Regions from separate parts of the Buttiauxella sp. 3AFRM03 genome, predicted to be linked through region 1. Evidence: predicted binding sites of a transcription regulator. Region 1 holds the regulator's gene; the other holds the start of a gene.
The links. Region 1 encodes PhoB, which activates phosphate uptake and scavenging genes when phosphate is short. Its sites were predicted from a motif close to CTGTCATAAAACTGNCNNAT; they were not measured.
Positions count from the first base shown of each region.

Region 1 (7,406 bases):
ACGCAACGTGTCGAGTTGGCCTTTCATCGCAAAACCAGCTTCCGCAAGGCTGGCAACTTCACGTTTTAGTGCCGTCAGACGCTGCTGATTTTCTCCTGGCTGTATGGCCTGATAATCCGCCACTGCCGGATGCTGCGTGGAACCACACAGCGGGCAAGGTTGATCGGGTTGCAAATGGGCGCGTTCAGCTTCGAGACTGACAATGCGCATTTCCAGTTCGCATACTTTTTCCAGGTCACTTTCATGCTGGCGGCGCTCTTTGTATTGCTGGCGTTTGAGTGCCAGCTCGACATCGCCTTGAGTGATCTGTTTTTCAAGCGCAGTAATATCTTGTTGCTGCTGGATTTTTCGCTTGTGAAGTGAGGCAAGTTGCGGCTGTAAAGCAGCAAGCTGCTGGCGCAAAGGGCGCGCGGTAATCGTTGCTTGTAAATGAGTACTCACTTCATCAGCAGTGAGCGTAAGCTCAACGGCTGGCAGCAGTTCCAGCTTTTTCTGGCTAGTTTCAATATCACGCTGCAAGGTCTGTAGCTGGCTGGCATCGCGTTGTTGTTGATTGAATGCCATGCGCCAGCCTGCAAGTTCAGCGCCCCACAGGCGGTACCTGTCATGCGTTTTCAGCCAGGCTTGCAGCTCGCTGTTTTCATGCGCCAGTTTTGCTGCCTGGCTTGCGGCGGCCTGCCGGGTCTGCTGGCGACGCACTGTCGCCTGATGTAAGCGAGTATTCACTTCTTCGCTTTGTACGCGGGTGTTTTGCAGCGTGGCCTGTAATTCCTGCAAGCGTTGCCAGTCAGGGCGCAGTTTTTCTGCGGGCTGGGCTCGTGTTAGTTTTTCGAGAAGCGGCGCTGCTTCTTCGATTGCGCGAGTTGCCGCATTCAGTGCCGTTCCCGCATGCGAGTGTTTTTGAGTCAACAGGTCGAGTTGGCTGAGCCATTGCTGGTGTTGCTGGAGTGTCTGCTGTTCAGCCAGGCGGTTTTTTTCTTCTGTAGTAAGTGCCTGCAAACTCTCTGAAAGCTGCTGGCGCTGGGATTCATCCAGAAGTGCTACACCTGCTGCCTGCGCTTGCAGGTTCTCTAATTGGCTGCGTACATTTTTATGATTTTCGAACACCGCCGCAGAAACTGTACCGTAAATTTCAGTACCGGTGAGTTCTTCAAGCAATGAGGCACGGTCATTGGCGTCGGCATTTAAAAACGCCGCAAACTGCCCCTGAGAAAGCATCATGGAGCGGGTGAAGCGGTCGTAATCGAGTCCGGTCAATTTGGCGGTGATATCGAGCTTATCTTTCACTTTATCGGCGATGATCTTGCCGCTTTCTACTTCAGCCAGCTCAACGCGCGGGGCTTGCAGATTGCCGTTGGCCGCATTACGCGCCCGGTTCTGGCTCCAGAATGCGCGGTAGGCAACACCTTTTACTTCAAATTCCACTTCCGCCAGACACTCGGCAGTGTCGCGGGTCATCAGGTCATTCTGTGATTGCGAGACCGTGTTGAGACGTGGCGTTTTGTGATAAAGCGCGAGGCAGACAGCATCAAGTAGCGTAGTTTTACCCGCTCCTGTTGGCCCGGTGATGGCAAACAAACCATTGCTGGCGAAAGGCTCGCGGGTGAAATCAATTTTCCATTCCCCTTTCAGGGAGTTGAGGTTTTTCAATCGCAGACTGAGGATTTTCATGCTTGTTCCTCCGCGTCATGCAGGCTGGCGACCGTTTGGGCAAACAGAGTGCGCAGGCGTTTTGCGCGTTCTTCAGTGGTTTCTTCCTGAACCAGGCGGCGTTCAAAAACCTCTTCAACCGTCAATTCACTTAGGGTTTCTTTATGTTGTTGAGCAATAACACGCTCGCGCTGCTCACGGCTACGGCGCAGCAAAACCACTTCAACAGGCAGCGTTTCGGTTAGCTGTTGAATATGGCGCTGCATATCATGCAGATATTCATCGGTGGCGATTTCAATATCCAGCCACACTTTGGGTTCTGTCGGTGCATCGCGCCATTGTTCAAGCTGCTGTTCAATTTCGTTCAGCGAACCTTTGATCACCGCCAGCGGCTGGCTAACTGGTACCGTAAGTGGGGTGACTTCATGAAGTTTACCTTCTGAAAATTCAACCAGATAAACACTTTTGGTCTTACCGGTTTCGTCAAAACTTAACGGTATTGGTGAGCCGCTGTAGCGGATATGTTCGGTGCCACCAATTAATTGCGCACGGTGAATATGGCCCAGGGCAATGTAATCGGCATCCGGGAAATGCTGCGCCGGGAAAGCGTCGAGTGTGCCAATATAGATGTCACGCACGGCGTCACTTTTCGTCACGCCGACGGTGGTTAAATGCCCGGTGGCGATAATTGGCAACTGCGCGTCAGCGCGCAGAACGCAAGCGGCGCTAAAACACTGCTGATAATGTTCACCGATCGCTTCCATTAATGAACGCTGCTTTTCATGGCCGGATAAACCCGCCAGACTGTTTTGAATATCGCGTGGCCGCAGAAAGGGAATGGGGCAGAGAATAGCGCCAGGCGCGCCATCTTTCGTATTCAGCACAATTGCCTGCTGGCTGGTATCGTGGCGTGCGCTGGCGACGACATAAGTGTTAAGACACGCCATCAGTTCACGGGACTCGTTCAATGTGGCAACTGAGTCATGGTTACCGGCGAGCACCACCAGTGAGCAGCCGGTAGACTGGAGTTGCACCACAAAGCGGTTATACAGTTCTCGCGCATAGCTTGGTGGCGAGCCAGTATCAAAAATATCGCCCGCGACGATTATTGCATCCACATCATGTTCAACGGCAGCTTTCAGCAGCCATTCAAGAAAAGCCTGATGCTCCGGCCCGCGGCTTTTGGTATAAAAATTTTGACCAAGGTGCCAGTCTGATGTGTGAATTATGCGCATAACCTGTCCGGTGGCTTAAAAGCGAGGCCTCGATTATAAGGGGGCGAGGCGGAAAACGGCATAGGTCTCTGTGTCATAAATCAAATTGATGAGTCACTAAACAGTCATGTTTTTCATAAATCTGTCATAAATCTGACGCATAATGGCGCCGCATTGAAACAACTATAATTATTCCTTGAGCAGGGCGAATCATGGCGAAGCGTATTTTAGTCGTAGAAGATGAAGCTCCAATCCGTGAAATGGTGAGCTTTGTGCTTGAGCAAAACGGTTTTCAGCCTGTAGAAGCGGAAGATTATGACAGTGCAGTGAATCTGCTTATCGAACCCTTCCCGGACCTGATTTTACTGGACTGGATGTTGCCAGGCGGCTCGGGTATTCAGTTTATCAAGCACCTGAAGCGTGAAGCATTGACGCGGGAAATCCCGGTAATGATGCTGACAGCACGAGGTGAAGAAGAAGATCGCGTGCGTGGCCTGGAAGTTGGTGCCGATGACTATATTACCAAGCCGTTTTCACCGAAGGAGCTGGTGGCGCGCATTAAAGCTGTGATGCGCCGAATCTCTCCGATGGCGGTGGAAGAGGTTATTGAGATGCACGGGCTGAGCCTTGACCCTTCATCGCATCGCGTGATGACCGGTGAAAACCCGCTGGACATGGGCCCAACTGAATTTAAGTTATTACACTTCTTTATGACGCATCCGGAACGGGTATATAGCCGTGAACAGTTGCTTAACCATGTATGGGGCACCAATGTGTATGTCGAAGACAGAACAGTGGACGTACATATCAGGCGGTTGCGTAAAGCGCTCGAGCATAGCGGGCATGATCGAATGGTACAAACAGTACGCGGTACGGGTTATCGGTTCTCAACCCGCTTTTAGTTCCTTATCAGGAGAGTGACGCGTGCTGGAACGGCTGTCATGGAAAAGGTTGGTGATGGAGCTGCTGCTCTGTTGCTTACCTGCTGTCATCTTGGGCCTTATTTTTGGCTATTTACCCTGGTTTTTATTACTGGCGGTCACAGGACTGCTGGTTTGGCATTTCTGGAATTTGCTTCGTTTGTCGTGGTGGTTGTGGGTTGATCGCAGTATGACACCGCCCCCTGGTCGCGGGAGCTGGGATCCGTTGTTATACGGTCTTCATCAAATGCAGCTGCGTAATAAAAAACGCCGTAAAGAATTAGGCAATTTAATCAAACGCTTTCGCAGCGGCGCGGAATCACTGCCCGATGCGGTAGTGCTGACTACCGAAGAAGGGACCATTTTTTGGTGTAACGGGCTGGCCCAACAGTTGTTGGGGTTACGCTGGCCGGACGATAACGGGCAGAACATCCTTAACTTGCTGCGTTACCCTGAATTTACCCGCTATTTGACGCAAAAAGATTTCGCCCGGCCGTTGACGCTGGTGCTTAACAATGGCCGTCATCTGGAATTCCGTGTGATGCCATACAGCGACGAGCAGTGGCTGATGGTGGCACGTGATGTCACGCAGATGCACCAACTGGAAGGGGCGCGACGTAACTTTTTTTCCAACGTTAGCCATGAACTGCGTACTCCGTTGACGGTACTGCAAGGTTATCTGGAGATGATGCAGGATCAGGCGCTTGAAGGGCCGCTGCGCGATAAGGCTCTGGGCACCATGCGCGAGCAAACTTCGCGGATGGAAGGTCTGGTGAAACAGCTTTTGACGCTATCTAAAATTGAAGCGGCACCGGCAATGGTGCTCAATGAAAAGATTGATGTGCCACTGATGCTGCGTGTGGTGGAGCGAGAAGCGCAAACCCTCAGTCAGCAAAGGCAGACGTTAAAGTTCGATATTGATCCCTCACTCAAAGTCTTCGGTAATGAAGAACAGCTACGCAGCGCGATTTCAAACCTGGTGTACAACGCGGTAAACCATACGCCGGAAGGGACGCAAATTACCGTGAGCTGGAAACGGGTCGCGGGTGGTGTGGGCTTTAGCGTGGCGGATACTGGTCCTGGTATTTCTGCGGAACATATCCCACGCCTGACCGAGCGGTTCTATCGAGTGGATAAAGCGCGTTCAAGGCAAACAGGTGGTAGTGGGTTAGGTCTGGCAATAGTGAAACATGCGTTAAGCCATCACGATGCGCGTCTGAATATCGAAAGCCAGCCAGGGAAAGGTTCCACGTTTTCCTTTGTGTTGCCTGAGCGTTTAATCGTTAACGATAAAGTGCTGTAAGCCGCGTAAGTTATGACACTGATGACAAGTTTTTCGTAGATCGGATAAGCGAAGCGTCATCCGACACTTCTCTCTGTAACAACTGGCGCAAATGGTGGATGACGATATCGCTTATCTACCCTGCAAAACCCGTTTATCGCTGAATAGTGTCAAAATAACTTTCCACAGGTCAGCTTGCTGGCCTGTGTTTTTTTTGCCCACATGTAAATCAAAAAAGCTTAATTGGTGATATTTTAACCACACAAAAAACCATACAATTTTCTAATGTATAAACAAATCCACTGATTTTAAGTCTAATTTAAGGAGATCAATCTGGTTTTTGGATCCCTTCTTGCCTTCAAACGCTATAAGCGTTTTAATTGCGCCCCTGTGAATAGCAGACCGACTGGATTTGAGTGGTAATTCAAACAACTATTCTTCGCCACCGATCCCGGAAAGGATTTTCCGCTGTCGTTACTGCCAATCACCGCTTTTATGCCGATGTATGACTGTCTAAGGATTGGCAAATACACGCATAAAAATTTGAATACTTACAACACCACACATCCACAGGCTGCCAAAATTTTATGACCCATCATCTGAAATCTCGAGACATCCTCGCGCTAGGCTTTATGACCTTTGCGCTGTTTGTCGGCGCAGGCAATATCATTTTTCCACCAATGGTGGGGTTACAAGCTGGCGAACACGTCTGGATTGCCTCACTTGGCTTCCTGGTGACCGCGGTTGGTCTGCCCGTTTTAACTATCGTCGCGATTGCTCGTGTCGGTGGGGGTATTGATAGCCTGAGCTCACCGATTGGCCGTCGTGCCGGTGTGCTGTTAGCGACTATTTGTTACCTGGCGGTTGGCCCATTGTTTGCCACCCCGCGTACGGCTACTGTTTCCTTCGAAGTCGGGATTGCACCACTGGTGGGTTCGGGTGAACTGCCACTGTTTATCTACAGCCTGGTTTACTTCGCGATTGTTATCGGTATTTCACTGTATCCAGGTAAATTGCTGGACACCGTTGGCCACGTGCTGGCTCCGGTGAAAATCGTTGCGCTCCTGGCGCTGGCGGCGGGTGCAATGCTGTGGCCAGCAGGCGGTATCAGCACTGCGACTGAGGCGTATCAGAATGCGGCGTTTGCTAACGGTTTTGTGAATGGCTATCTGACGATGGATACCCTGGCTTCGCTGGTGTTCGGGATTGTGATTGTTAACGCGGCACGTTCCCGTGGCGTGACTGAATCCCGCTTGCTGACACGCTATACCATTTTGGCTGGCCTGATTGCTGGTGTTGGCTTAACGCTGATTTACCTTGCGCTGTTCCGCCTGGGTTCTGATAGCGCTACGCTGGTCGCTGACCAAAATGCCAACGGTGCTGCGATCCTGCATGCCTATGTGGCTCATACCTTCGGTAGTGCTGGTAGCTTCTTCCTCGCCGCGCTGATTTTCCTTGCCTGCATGGTCACGGCAGTTGGCCTGACTTGTGCGTGTGCTGAGTTCTTCAGCCAGTATCTGCCACTGTCTTACCGTTCGCTGGTGTTTATCCTTGGCTTGTTCTCGATGGTGGTTTCTAACCTCGGGTTGAGTCATCTGATTCAGGTTTCAATTCCGGTGCTGACGGCGATTTACCCGCCGTGTATTGCGCTGGTGGTGCTGAGTTTCACCCGACCGTGGTGGCATAACTCAACCCGCGTGATTGCGCCAGCGATGGTCATCAGCACCTTGTTTGGCATCATGGACGGGATTAAAGCTTCGGCAATCAGCGATATTTTACCCGCGTGGACTTCCCACTTGCCGCTGTCCGAACAAGGCCTGGCATGGTTGCTTCCGACCATTATCATGGTGGTGATTGCCATCGTATGGGACCGCGCCGCAGGGCGACAGGTGGCCTCCGCCGCCCACTAAAAATTATAATTTTGTACAACCACGGGGCTTTGCTCCGTGGTTTTTTTTATTGTTAAGCAGGGTTGGAATTAATGGAAAACGCTAATAAGCTCAAGCGCGGCTTGAGTACCCGGCACATACGCTTTATGGCGTTGGGTTCGGCAATTGGCACCGGGCTGTTTTATGGTTCGGCAGACGCTATCAAAATGGCAGGGCCAAGTGTGTTGTTGGCCTACATCATCGGTGGGGTGGCGGCTTACATCATTATGCGCGCCCTTGGCGAGATGTCGGTTCATAACCCTTCCGCCAGTTCATTTTCACGCTATGCGCAAGATAACCTCGGCCCGCTGGCAGGTTACATCACCGGCTGGACTTACTGTTTTGAGATCCTGATTGTCGCAATTGCCGACGTCACCGCATTTGGTATCTATATGGGGCTGTGGTTCCCGGC
Region 1 covers NZ_CP033076.1:1,945,260-1,952,665, reverse strand. The annotation lists gene sbcC (exonuclease subunit SbcC) at 1-1,671, opposite strand, end outside; gene sbcD (exonuclease subunit SbcD) at 1,668-2,885, opposite strand; gene phoB (phosphate response regulator transcription factor PhoB) at 3,077-3,766, shown strand; gene phoR (phosphate regulon sensor histidine kinase PhoR) at 3,789-5,087, shown strand; gene brnQ (branched-chain amino acid transporter carrier protein BrnQ) at 5,654-6,976, shown strand; gene proY (proline-specific permease ProY) at 7,048-7,406, shown strand, end outside.

Region 2 (7,406 bases), 1.2 Mb from region 1:
AGTACATCATGAAGGACATTGCTCGCTTTAATGCCCTGAAAGAGAAGCGCAATATTGTTTCCCTGAATCTTGCTCAACGTGAGAAAGAAAACCAGGAAGACGATGCGACGCGTCTGGCACGCATCAACGATCGCTACAAGCGGGAAGGTAAAGCTCCGTTGAAGAAACTGGAAGACTTGCCGAAGGATTATCAGGAACCAGATCCTTATCTCGATGAAACGGTTCATATCGCGCTGGACCTTGCAAAAATGCAGCAAGATAAGCCAGCCGAGCAACCGGCTCCTGCTAAGTAACTCCCCAACAGGCACAAATTTTTGTGCCTGTTTTTTTTACCTCTATCAAGCCGCGTAAACCTAGCTCTTTCTGAATGTAAAGTTATGTATTATTAACCACTTGGCAACGATGAATGCTTGAAAATAGCAGGCTTGCCCCTACGATGTGGGGTAACGCAGAATGCGTATTTTTAACCGAGGTAAAAAGAAAATTATGATGCGTATCGGGCTTTTCCTGTTGACCAACCTTGCAGTCATGGTCGTATTCGGGCTAGTGCTAAGCCTGACGGGGATCCAGTCGAGCAGCGTACAGGGTCTGATGATCATGGCGGTGTTGTTTGGCTTTGGTGGTTCAATCATCTCGTTACTGATGTCCAAATGGATGGCATTACGTTCAGTTGGCGGTGAAGTGATTGAGCAGCCACGTAATGAAACTGAGCGCTGGCTGATGGAAACCGTTCGTCAGCAGTCGCAGCAGGCGGGTATCGCTATGCCTCAGGTGGCGGTTTACCATGCGCCAGATATCAACGCGTTTGCTACTGGCGCACGCCGTAATGCCTCGTTGGTTGCGGTCAGTACCGGCCTGTTGCAGAACATGAGCCGTGATGAAGCAGAAGCGGTAATTGCTCACGAAATTAGCCACATTGCGAACGGCGATATGGTAACCATGACGCTGATTCAAGGTGTGGTGAACACCTTCGTTATCTTTATTTCGCGAATCATTGCACAGGTTGCCTCAGGCTTCCTGTCAGGCAATCGGGATGAAGGTGAAAGTAACAACGGTAACCCGTTTGTCTATTTTGCAATTGCGACCGTACTGGAGTTGGTATTCGGTATTCTGGCCAGCATCATTACTATGTGGTTCTCACGTCACCGTGAATTCCACGCTGATGCCGGATCTGCAAAATTAGTCGGCCGTGAAAAAATGATTGCTGCTTTACAGCGTCTGAAAACCAGCTATGAACCGCAAGAAGCCAGTAGCATGATGGCGTTTTGTATCAACGGTAAGGCGAAGTCAATGAGCGAATTGTTTATGACTCACCCACCTTTGGACAAACGTATTGAAGCATTGCGTAACGGCGAATATCTGAAGTAGTGATAAATATTGATAAGAAAGCGTGCCATCGCTGGCACGCTTTTTTTATGCCTGCGAAGCAGTAGGTTGAGATAACCGCAAACTGCTAACAATAGCCGCGACGGTAGCAAAACTGCCGGCCAGAAGTAACGAGGCGTGCGTTCCGTGAGTGGTGAACAGGTTGAACATCAGTGCTACCAAAGCTGCACCACAACTCTGGCCGAGTAACCTGGCCGTGCCTAACATGCCGCTGGCACCACCGCTGCGGTGACGCGGAGCAGAAGAGATAATGGTGTGGTTATTGGGGGACTGGAACAAGCCAAAACCTGCACCGCACAAGAACATGCGCCAGATAATATCTATGTCAGAAGGGTTATGTGGCAACAGCGCCAAAGCAAACAGACCGCAAGCCATCATTACAAGTCCGATTCCACCTAATAATCCCGCATGTACTCGTCCAATTAAATGACCAGCGACCGGAGCCATAATCATGGTTGCGATGGGCCACGGCGTCAGTAGCAGGCCAGTTTCCACTTCACTACGACCTAATGTCGATTGCAGGAAAAAGGGTAAAGAAACCATTGCCAGCATCTGCGCGGTAAAAGAACACACTGATGTTCCAATGGATAAAGAAAACACCGGGATACGCAGTAAATCGACCGGCAATAATGGGAAAGGGAGTTTTAACTGGCGGCGTATAAAGAAAGATCCAATGACTAGCAAGGCTGCCAGTTCACTGAGAATAAGCCAGCCAGACTGGCCCTGAGCAAACCCGCTGATGGCAGAAATCAATAAGCCAAACGTCAGGGCATTCATGATGGCGCCTGGAATATCAAAGCGCTGCCCCTGGGATTTTTGTTGGTTCGCTGGCAAGAAACGCAGAGCCAATAATAGCGCAATGATGCCAATGGGCACGTTAACCAAAAATAACCATTTCCAGGAAGCAACGGATAGAATGGCGGCAGCAATAGTCGGCCCGGCAGCTGATGAAACGGCAACAATAAATGAGTTAATTCCCATGCCGCGGCCAAGGTGTTTTTGTGGATAAATAAGCCGAATGAGCGCGGTATTTACGCTCATTAATGCCGCACCGCCGAATCCCTGCAGTACGCGAGCAAATGTCAGCATGGGTAAAGAATTAGATAACGCACAAAAAAGGGATGTCACACAAAACAGCATTAGCCCGCACTGATATACCCGGCGATAACCAAAAATATCCCCCAGAAACGACATGGAAAGTAATGAAACAATTATCGCTATTTGGTAACTGTTAACAATCCAGATGGATTCTGCCGGACTGGCATTAAGTTCGCGGGCAATGGTGGGAAGGGCGACGTTAGCGATTACGCCATCAAGCACGGCCATAGTAATACCTAACGCAATGGCTAAAATAGCACCATAGCGCCGCGGTAATGGCAGCCCATCAGCAAGGGTTTTATCCATAGGAAAGATTGAATTCACGGGGCTGTATTCGGGGAGAAATAATAATAGCACTAAATTTACGGGATATGTCGCAGATTTGTAACGATATAGAATAGATTCATTGCGATGACATGGTAGTCAACTTATACTAAAAACCGGTTCTAATTTTTATAAAACAAATGCGATCGAGGTGATTTAATGGCAATCGCAGATCTGGATAAACAACCTGATTCTGTCTCTTCTGTCCTGAAAGTTTTTGGCATCTTACAGGCTCTTGGCGAAGAACGCGAAATTGGTATTACTGAATTATCGCAACGCGTAATGATGTCAAAAAGCACCGTCTATCGCTTTTTGCAGACAATGAAATCCTTGGGTTATGTGGCTCAGGAAGGCGAATCTGAGAAATACTCGCTTACGCTGAAGTTGTTCGAACTTGGCGCGCGTGCGTTGCAAAATGTTGATTTGATTCGTAGTGCTGACATCCAGATGCGTGAACTGTCGCGTCTGACAAAAGAAACGATCCACTTGGGTGCGTTGGATGAAGACAGTATTGTCTATATCCACAAGATCGACTCAATGTACAACTTGCGTATGTATTCGCGCATTGGTCGTCGTAACCCGTTGTACAGTACTGCAATTGGTAAAGTGCTTCTGGCCTGGCGTGACCGTGAAGAAGTACGTGAAATTCTTGCCGATGTGGAGTACACCCGCAGCACTGAACGTACCATTACCAGCACCGACGAATTGATGGATGTTCTGGATACGGTGCGTAAGCAAGGTTTTGGCGAAGATAACGAAGAACAAGAAGAAGGTTTGCGCTGCATCGGCGTGCCGGTATTTGACCGCTTTGGTGTTGTGATTGCCGGTTTAAGTATTTCATTCCCGACTTTGCGTTTTTCTGAAGACCGCCTTCACGAATATGTCGCTATGCTACATGACGCTGCGCGCACTATTTCTGAGCAAATGGGTTATCACGAATATCCATTCTGATGAAAAATTAAACGCCGCTAAATAGCGGCGTTTTTTTACTCTTCGATTATCTACTGTCCGTTATCAATAACCTTGTCACTTTTACGCAATACAGGGCAATCACTCAGTCCGATAATACCACTTTCACTATGAATGAATTGTGCAGTGGTGATATTTCGTGCAGTGAGGTATTTGCATTGCAGTCCCATACCCGCTGCATTTTGATGGCTCCCAATCAATACTCCGTAGCCAGAGAGGAGTAAACCGATCCACAGCAGCACTATCACCAGAATAGTGCGGATCACGACACGCATATCTACCTCTTATTATTACTTTATTAGAGTGTTAAGCGTAGCGCGTAGCACTAAAGTATCAATGTGATGATTCTTAAATAAAATCTGAGTTGAGTGATGCCTGGTTTAGGTTGCGTATGCCAGACTTACTCTCTAAAGCTTTTAATGTGGAGAATGTAGTGAAAAAGTACAGATGGTTCATCTTAGTTGCGGTTTTTTTCGTCTGCTTACTACTCTGGACGCAGATGGTCAACGTGATGTGCGATCAGGATGTACAATTTTTCAGCGGGATTTGTACAATTAACAAATTTATTCCCTGGTAGACTCTTTTTATCCACACGATACTTACCTTCGGGCGCAGCAGGTGTAGAATAGCGCGTTTTACTGAGGTGGTAAGATGAACGAATTAAGTGTTGGCGCGTTGAATATCGTGTCCCTGACAGTTTCCCTGGTGGTGCTGGTTATCGGCCTCGTAATGTGGTTTTTTGTTAACCGAGCGAGTAGCCGTAGTAATGAACAGATCGAGCTGCTTGAAGAGTTGTTGGAACAGCAGAAACGACAAAATGCTCTGCTACGCCGTCTGTGTGAAGCCAATGAGCCGGAAGTTGTGAAGGAAGAACCGCAAGAGATTAAGGAAGAAGTTGCAGAGGATGACGATTTTATTCGTCTGGTGGCAGAACGCTAATCCTTACATAAGCGTTTACGTCGCTTTGTCGTGACTCATGCGTTGGATGAATCCCTGGTTTGATCCTCTAAAATCTCATCTTTAAATCGACGGTTTTCGTAATGTGTCACCACAGTTACGAAAATCGGCTGATGTTACGCTTTGACGAAAGCATGGAAAGAGCAGGGAATACACCAACCATCTGGCAAGACTATGGCGGTGAATCGCTGTTCATGCCACGACATATAGGTCAAACTTTACTCTTGCTTAAAATAATAGTTTAAATATTATCCAGAAAGTTAAAGTGTTATTTTGGATAACCTAAGATAATTTTATTATATGGCTAATATAGTGAAACGTTTTTATTGCCTCATTGTGTAGCAGAGTGTCATTAAACTTTCATTATTTTGGTGCAATATAAAGAGCTTACTGTTCATACTTTATTCATTCTGGTAATCGCGTTATTTCCATCTCCTATTTCAATCTGTCTTGAGACGTTCTGTACTGCTCATTTTTTGAATAGCTATGCTAAAAAAATCATAAGGATAATGTCTGTGGTGTCGACTTTTTCGTCCTTCGTCTGGACGAAAAGTTAGCTTTGGGCTATGGTAAAAACGTTGTCTGCGGTCATCGCCTGAACGCCTGGAATCACGTTTGTTCGCCGTTAATTTTATGCACATTTTGTGCATTTCATTTTTATGAACAATATTGGTTTCAGAATTTGTGCGACAGATCGATTCACGCCGAAAAATGGCTTGCCATTGATTGCGTTGTATGTGATAACACTTTGGGTTAAACGAGGTACAGTTCTGTTTATGTGTGGCATTTTCAGTAAAGAAGTTCTGAGTAAACACGTTGACGTTGAATACCGCTTCTCTGCCGAGCCTTATATTAGTGCCTCATGCAGTAATGTCTCTGTTTTAGCTAAGTTATGCCTTCGGGCAAAGAAAACAATCTAAGGAATTTTGCAAAATGGCAAAGATCAAAGGTCAAGTTAAGTGGTTCAACGAGTCTAAAGGTTTTGGTTTCATTACTCCTGCTGACGGCAGCAAAGACGTGTTCGTACACTTCTCTGCAATCCAGGGTAACGGCTTCAAAACTCTGGCTGAAGGCCAGAACGTTGAGTTCGAAATCCAGGACGGCCAGAAAGGCCCAGCAGCAGTTAACGTCACTGCTATCTAATTCCGTTGAATTAGACCTGGCGCGAATAACGCCAAATTTTGATGAAAGCCCCGCTCATGTAGCGGGGCTTTTTCATGTCTGAATCTTATGCACTACTTGTCCATATGTTTCTACAAGCCGTGATTAGTTATGTTTTGTAGCAAAGCAGTGCATCTTGTAGCACTGTTCCTGTCCGGTTAATTTCATCATTATGTTTAAATTTTCAATTGCTTAGTTGTTGTGAAGGATTGAAAGTGAGAAAAATTGCCCCTGGAGTCGTGGGTAACTTTATTCAGTGGCGTTTTGCTCTGCTTTGCAGTGCTATTCTTATGTGTCTGGTATTTTTATTAGGACGTGTAGCCTGGTTGCAAATCATCTCGCCAGAGAATCTTGTCAAGCAAGAGGACATGCGTTCGCTACGCGAAGAGACGATTACGGTTCCACGTGGCATGATTGAAGACCGTACGGGCCGACCATTGGCAGTCAGCGTACCGGTAAAAGCTATCTGGGCCGACCCCAAAACGGTGATGGAAAAAGGTGGTGTGCAAGTGAATAGCCGTTGGCAGGCACTTGCGACAACGCTCAATATGCCGCTCAATGAGATCGCCGCCCGTATTCGTCGTAACCCTTCCGACCGATTTATCTACCTTGCCCGTCAACTCGATCCACAAAAAGCCCAATATATTGAGAGTTTGAAACTACCGGGGATTTCGTTGCGCGATGAGTCACGCCGCTTTTACCCGGCAGGGCATGTCGCAGCAAATTTGCTCGGTTTTACCAATGTTGATGATCAGGGTATTGAGGGCATAGAAAAGAGTTTCAATCGACAATTGATGGGGAGGGGCGGGGAGCGATTAGTTCGCAAAGACCGACACGGTCACGTCATTGAAAATATCACTGAAAATCCGGCAAGCCCCGCGCATAACCTAATGTTAAGCATTGATGAGCGTCTGCAAACGGTGACTGAAGATGCGTTAAGCAACGCGGTTTCGTGGAATAAAGCCGAATCAGCCGCCGCAGTTATCCTTGATGTTAATACCGGTGAAGTTCTGGCTATGGCAAGTTGCCCGACTTTTAACCCGAATAACCGTGAGGGTGCCACGTTGAACGATTTCCGCAATCGGGCAATAAGTGACACCTTTGAACCCGGCTCAACGGTCAAACCCATGGTAGTGATGACCGCGCTGCAACAAGGTATTGTGCAACCCGACAGTGTGGTGGATACCCATCCCTATACCATTGACGGGCATCGGATTCGGGATGTGGGTTATTACCCTCAGCTAACGTTGACCGGGATCCTGCAAAAATCGAGCGATACCGGGGTATCACGTCTTTCGCTGGCAATGCCTATCCAAAAACTTTTGGATACCTACAAAGAGTTTGGCTTTGGTTCGCCGACGGGGCTGGGCCTGACAGGAGAAAGCCGCGGTTATTTACCACATCGTAAGTTCTGGGGAGAACTGGATCGTGCAACCTTCTCTTTTGGCTATGGTTTGATGGTCACGCCGCTGCAACTGGCCCATGTTTACGCAACCATTGGTAGTTACGGT
Region 2 covers NZ_CP033076.1:706,994-714,399, reverse strand. The annotation lists gene prc (carboxy terminal-processing peptidase) at 1-293, shown strand, start outside; gene htpX (protease HtpX) at 487-1,368, shown strand; gene D8682_RS04570 (MFS transporter) at 1,414-2,790, opposite strand; gene kdgR (DNA-binding transcriptional regulator KdgR) at 2,968-3,759, shown strand; gene D8682_RS04560 (YobH family protein) at 3,810-4,052, opposite strand; gene mgrB (PhoP/PhoQ regulator MgrB) at 4,211-4,354, shown strand; gene D8682_RS04550 (YebO family protein) at 4,429-4,716, shown strand; gene D8682_RS04545 (DUF2627 domain-containing protein) at 5,511-5,654, shown strand; gene cspE (transcription antiterminator/RNA stability regulator CspE) at 5,668-5,877, shown strand; gene ftsI (peptidoglycan glycosyltransferase FtsI) at 6,111-7,406, shown strand, end outside.
Region 2: kdgR (DNA-binding transcriptional regulator KdgR) is a predicted target of PhoB. The motif match lies at 2,856-2,875, and genes of this name have one in related genera.